Linked DNA regions of Symmachiella dynata. The protein of the gene in region 1 interacts with the protein of each later gene in a pairwise test. Links are inferred from orthologs where the notes say so. Each region holds a gene or a part of one and is shown in the gene's direction. Other genes may lie near its edges.

Region 1 (3,167 bases):
GCATTTGGGGAAAGCTTCCCGTTGGGAAGAGATTTACCGGCTGAACCAGGACCGCCTCGCAGACCCAAATCGCCTCAAAATCGGCACAGTCTTGCGACTTCCCGAAGATGCCCGCCAGGAAGCGGTCGTCAATCGCCCCACATTCAGTCGATAACCCTAGTGGGGTTCGTGCGATGAATTCAGCGCCGACCGTCTGGTCGTCGCTGCGCGCGTACCGCCGTTTTCTTCCAAAATGGGCGGTTTCGGAGGCGGCATGTTTGTTCGATTCGCGGGCGCCATCGTGGTGATCGTGCTGATCGCGTTGGCCGGGATTCGTCTGGAAAAAGAGAATCTCGAACTGCGCCGCGCAGTGAGTCTGCAGCACTACCGGCTCGAGGTCTTGGAGCGACGCCATGCGCTGCACCGTTTGAAGGTCCAGCAATTGGGGGCTCCGGCGCGAATGATTGAATCGTTGGAGTCGGGGGAACTGCAAGTCATGGTCCCCCCGCGCAAACCAACAAAATCGGCCAACGAGCTTATCGCCCGCGACCCGGAGCAGGCACGGCGATTGCACTAACTGTGATTCGAGGGTGCCACTGGCTTTGCCAGTGCTGAACGAAATCTCGAAAGTATTTACAAAGCACTGGCAAAGCCAGTGGCACCCAGGTGGTCTGTTTTGTGTGTGAGGGAAGAAGATAGCGATGTCTGAAGACCGACAACACAACGCCGCCCACGATCCTGTGCGTGCCAGTTGGCGGGAATGGCTGTTGCGCTCGATGCTTGTCAGCGTGTGGTTGGTGCTGGCTGGGCGGTTGGTCTTCTTGCAGATGATTCAAGGCCCGCGGCTCAGGCATCAAGTCGAAAAGCAATGGGCCGCGCACGAAGTCTTGCCGGCGCGACCGGGCGATATTACCGATCGCAACGGCCGGCTGTTGGCGACAACGGTCTCGGTGCGGAGCCTGTTTGTCGTTCCCGCGCGGATCGAGCAGCGTTGGCAATTCGCCGCCCAATTGGCCGATGCTCTAGGACGCGATCGTGACGGGGTGTTCCAGCGCATCTCCGCACACGGCGACAAGCAATTCCTTTGGATGGCGCGGCGATTGACCGATGAACAAGCCGCCGTCATTCGCGATTTGGACCTGCCCCGCGATTGCTTCGGATTTCGCGACGAATTCCTCCGCGTCTATCCCCAAGGCGAAATTGCCGCTCAAGTATTAGGAATACGTGACATCGACGGCATCGGTCGCGGCGGGTTGGAGGAGCACCTCAACGAGGCCCTGCGCGGCCGCGATGGCCGACGCTCCGTGGCGCGGGATGCGCGGGGCCATGTGGTCGAGGTCAGCGAACGCATTACCCGCCCGCCGCAGCACGGCCAAACCGTTCGGCTCACCTTAGATGCGGTCATTCAGCTGCATGCGCAACGAGCGCTGCAAAAAGTCATGCAGGACTGGAAACCAAAGTCCGCTTGCGCCATCGTCCTCGAACCCCATACCGGCGGCGTGTTGGCAATGGCCAATTGCCCCACGTTTGACCCCAATCAACTCGACAACGTTCCCGATGAGGCTTGGAAAAATCATGCGATTGCATCGATCTATGAACCGGGATCGACGTTCAAACCATTCATCGTCGCCACCGCGCTTGAGCAGGGATTGATTCAGCCCGACGAAATGTTTGATTGCGAACATGGCGAATACCGCATGGGACGTCGGGTTCTGCACGATCACCATGGCTATGGCGAGTTGAGCGTGACGGACATTCTGGTGAAGTCCAGCAATATCGGCATGGCCAAAATCGGTGAGCGGCTGACAAATCCGGGAATCCATGCCACCGCTGTGAAATTCGGATTCGGCCGCAAGACCGGCATTGAACTGCCCGGCGAACTGAAAGGGATGTTGCGTCCGTTGCGAAAGTGGAACAGCTACTCGACCGGTTCCGTTCCCATGGGGCAGGAGATCGCCGTCACACCGTTGCAGCTCATCTCAGCCATGGCGGGATTGGCCAATGGCGGACGGCAATGCACACCGCACTTGGTGGAAAATCAGCGATCAGGAATCGCGGGGCCGGCAACTGTGATCGTCTCGCAAACGGTCGATGCCAATGTTGCGGATTGGATCGTGCAAGGTCCCATGACCGAGGTGGTGCGACGCGGCACAGGCCGAAACGCAAAGTCGAAGGATTACACCGTCTTCGGAAAAACCGGCACCGCCCAAAAACCCGATCCGCAGACCGGTGCGTATTCCAACAAGTTGCACGTCAGTTCCTTCATCTGCGGCGCTCCTGCGGAGAACCCGCAAGCGCTGGTGTTGGTCGTCGTCGATGAGCCTTCCGTCGGTCCCAACCATTACGGCGGAACCATCGCCGCCCCCGCCGCAGCTCAAATCCTCAAAAAAACGCTCGAACAATTGCGCGAACGCGAAGTCGAATTGGCCACCCAACCCCGCCAGTATCGCTAGCGGCACAGCCGCTTGGTGCGAGCTTCCGCTCGTTGGGGTTAGGCCGCTCCCGTTGGTCGCTACACACTGCAAGTACGGTCGCCGGGAGGGCGAGGCTCCTGCCGAGCCGCGCGCTAGCGCAATACGCCATTTGCCCAACACGTTGCCAGCCATCCTACAGGTACCGATGCGGCTCAGCGGGAGCTTCGCCCTCCCAGCGACCGTGTTCACAATGCGTAGGAGCCGCGCGCGGCAAATAGGTTCCGTAGCAAAATGTAGGGTGCGTCGCGACGCACCTTTCGATGTAGGACGGGAGACGAGCCTCTAAAAAAAGCCTCGCGCAGAGACGCGGAGCCGCAAAGAAAGGAAAAGAGAAACCATTTAAAATCTTGAAAATAAAACAATAATACCCGTTTCCAACCAAGCCGCACGCGACCAATCAGCGTCATACAACACGACACGTTCTCAAGACAACTCTTCGCGGCTTGGCGTCTTTGCGCGAGGCCTTTCTTTCGTAGGGCGTTTCGCGACGCTCCACATTTTATCGGCAACTCCTCGCTCAGCGAGTGTGGATCATTGCAAGGTGCGGCTGCCTCCCTAGAATAGAAGCATTGCGGTTACCGTTTATTCTTCGGGGAATCCTCAGCGTGGTTTTATTAGAATTCAGCATGACGCCGTTGGGCAAAGGCGAAAGTGTGAGTCCCTATGTGGCGCGGTCTGTGGAAATCATTTCGCAGAGCGGTCTGGACTATCGCT
Region 2 (3,260 bases), 4.1 Mb from region 1 along the record:
GCATCACCGACAAGTTTCACAGGGTCTGGACCTGTTTTGGCCGTTCGGGGAGCACAGCATCTATTTGGGAGTCGGGTTTATCCTGTGGGGTGCCTTCGTGATGGTCGGCAGTTCCAATGCAGTGAATCTGACCGACGGACTCGACGGGCTAGCTTGTGGGTGCATGGTCTTTGCCGGATCGGCCTTTGTCGCGCTGTGTTACATGTCGGGGCATCGGGAGATGTCCGAATATCTCAGCGTGCCGTATATTGCCGGTGCCGGTGAAATGAGCGTCGTTCTGGGAGCCATGGTCGGAGCGGTGATGGGCTTCTTGTGGTTCAATTGTTATCCCGCACAGGTCTTCATGGGGGATACCGGTTCGCTGCCGATGGGCGCTCTGCTCGGTTTGGCGGCCTTGGTGATTCGACAAGAATTGCTGCTGGTCATCGTGGGAGGCGTGTTTGTGATTGAAACACTCAGCGTGATCTCCCAAGTCGGCTGGTTTCGTATGACCGGCCGAAGATTGATCGCCTGTAGTCCGCTCCACAATCACTTCTTGTTTCACGGCCATCATGAAATGAAAATCGTCGTACGATTCTGGATCAGCTCGGCGATCCTGGCGATCATCGCTGTTGCCAGTCTCAAGATCCATTGAGTCTCTCAGCCCGCACAATACGCACAATCCGCCCAATCGGATGTGGGGCTATGACTCTTGCCGCGAATGTTTGACCGCGCCGCTCGATCCTCTCGCCACTGGCTTGCGGACCCCCATTCGGACTCAGCGCTGAGCGGCCAAATCGACGATCCATGAAGGAGACGTCGCACACCGTTTCTCAGTCGCGACCCGGTCTGTCGGGAAGCGGATCACTCCAGTGGAATGTTCAACCCGTGAATAACGATCGCGGATTTTTTCTAGCATTGATTGGCATGCTGCTCGCCATGGGCGTGCTGATGGTGCATAGCGCCAGTATGACGTCGCACCCCAGCCAATCGGAGCAGATTTACCTGTCGCGACACCTGCTGTTCTTGGCCTGCGGTATCGCGGCCGGCATCATCGCTTCGCAATTGCCCGCACAATTCATCTATCGCGCCGCCCCCTTTCTGTTTGCCGTGGTAACCGGTCTGCTGGTTTTGGTGCTCATTCCCGGAATTGGAACACACGTCAACGGCGCGCAACGCTGGTTGCGTCTGGGCACGTTTACGATGCAGCCCGCTGAATTGGCGAAGTTGGCGTTGCCGCTCTTTTTAGCGCGGTTGGTGATGCAGGTCCGTGCGCGAGAAACCGGTTGGTGGACGGGATTTCTGTTGCCCTGTCTACCGGCTGCAGTCATGGTACCGCTCGTCATGCGGCAACCCGATCTCGGGACAGCCTTATTCTTGGCAGCGGGGAGCGGAATATTACTCTTCGTGGCTCGTTGGCCGCTGCGCAATTTTGCACTGATCGCAGCGCCGACCATTCCCGCCATCGCGTATCTGGTGATCCATCGCCCCTACCAAATGCAGCGGATCTCGGGGTTTGTGGCGGCATGGACCGATCCCAGTTCCGCCCCGTATCAATTGAAACAATCGTTGATGACACTGGGAGCGGGTGGAGGTCAGGGCGTCGGGTTGGGAAAAGGCTGGCAAAAATTGAGCTTTTTACCCGAAGCGAACACCGACTTTGTCTTTGCCGTGATTGGTGAAGAACTGGGGCTGATCGGCACATTTTCCGTGGTCGCCTTGTGGATCGGCGTCTATATTTTTGGCATCCGTTTGTTGGCCCGCCACGACAAAAATTCATTCGCCTTTTTAGCAGGGACCACGTTATTAACGCAGATCATTTTGCAGGCGGCGATCAACGTCGCCGTCGTGACAGCCATGGTGCCGCCCAAAGGCATTCCCCATCCGCTGATGAGTTACGGCGGCAGTAACCTCGTGACGACCTTAATGGCCATCGGTCTGATCGTGAGTTTTTCCCGCGCGACGGAATCCGTTGAAGCGACCGCGGTCGACGATTCAGACGTTGAGACGCCACAGTCCCTCGCTGCATAGTCGCAATCTACAACAAGTTGAAAATATGAAAAACACTCGACGTCGGGTGCCACTGCTGGCTTGCCCAGCAGTGTTTAGCAGATCACCCGTCTGACACCGGTGGACAAGCGGTGCATTTCGTTCTAATCTTGCCGGCGCATCATTGATTCGTCGTCACCACCATTCCACAAACCCATTCGCCGCAAGCGCCATTCACCTCGTGTCCGACCCATCACCGAACGCTTCCCCGATTTTCTGTTTTGCCGGTGGCGGTACGGGAGGACATTTGATACCCGGTTTGAACGTGGCCCGTGAATTGCAGCAACGCTATCCCCAAGCGGTCATGCAGTTTCTGGGGTCGGGGCGTCCCCAAGAAGAGGGATTGGTCGCCTCTGCTGGATTTCAGCACTATGCGCTGTCGTCGGAATCGCTGGCTACCGCACGGCGGCGGCCTTGGCAATTTCTTTGGCGAAATTGGCGGGCGGTACGGCAGGCGCGGGCGCTGTTTCAGGATCAAAAACCAACGGCGGTGATCGGACTGGGCGGCTTTGCCAGTGTCCCCCCGGTCGTAGCAGCGCGGCGGATGGGCATTCCCACTGTGCTCTTAGAGCAAAACATCATTCCCGGCCGCGCCACCCGCTGGTTGTGCCGCCGCGCCGGAGCCGTTTGCGTTTCCTATGCCGCTAGTGCGGAGCATCTTCCGGCCGGGGTGAAAGTGGAACAGACCGGCAATCCGGTGCACCCCGACATCGCCGCTTTAGTCGCTTCAAGCCATACCGACCAGCGCCGGATATTGTTGATTCTCGGAGGTAGCCAAGGAGCCTCGGCGGTCAATCGCGCGGTGACGATGGCTGCGGATATCTTGCAAGATCAATTGACCGGTTGGACGATCATGCACCAAACCGGCATCAACGATTGGCGGGAAGTGGAGCATGAATACCAACGGCTCGGGCTTGAACATACGACGTCGCCGTTTTTCTCCGATATGCCGCAACGGTATGCGGATGCTGGTTTGGCCGTCTCACGTGCCGGGGCGACCACGTTAGCGGAATTGGCCTGCGCAGGGTGTCCCACAATCGCCATCCCCTACCCGTATGCCGCCGATGACCACCAACGACTCAACGCTCGTGAATTTGTGACCGCGGGAGCGGCGAAGATCGTCGAGCAACAATCTACCCTGGATCAAACCGCTGAACTGTTGGCGAAACAGATATCACGACTGTTGGCCGATGATGCCCGGCGGTTGGAGATGCGCCATGCGATGCACTCCC

Evidence for each region.
Region 2: the proteins of Mal52_RS10545 (region 1) and Mal52_RS25940 interact in binary tests that used the Escherichia coli proteins (3 or more experiments, as listed by UniProt). The link is inferred for Symmachiella dynata from one-to-one orthologs.

The regions. Positions count from the first base shown.
Region 1 is NZ_CP036276.1:2,735,263-2,738,429, forward strand. The notes cover bases 212-3,056. They hold Mal52_RS10545 (peptidoglycan D,D-transpeptidase FtsI family protein), read left to right. Parts: upstream 212-680; coding sequence 681-2,432; downstream 2,433-3,056. Other genes in these bases: Mal52_RS10540 (hypothetical protein), read left to right, coding at 254-556. In the rest of the region: Mal52_RS10535 (LysM peptidoglycan-binding domain-containing protein), read left to right, coding at 1-154; Mal52_RS10550 (MTH1187 family thiamine-binding protein), read left to right, coding at 3,059-3,167. UniProt on the Escherichia coli protein: Essential cell division protein that catalyzes cross-linking of the peptidoglycan cell wall at the division septum. Required for localization of FtsN.
Region 2 is NZ_CP036276.1:6,798,998-6,802,257, reverse strand. What follows is about bases 1-2,938. They hold Mal52_RS25940 (FtsW/RodA/SpoVE family cell cycle protein), read left to right. Parts: upstream 1-867; coding sequence 868-2,010; downstream 2,011-2,938. Other genes in these bases: murG (undecaprenyldiphospho-muramoylpentapeptide beta-N-acetylglucosaminyltransferase), read left to right, coding at 2,210-2,938; mraY (phospho-N-acetylmuramoyl-pentapeptide-transferase), read left to right, coding at 1-634. Also shown: more of murG, read left to right, coding at 2,939-3,260.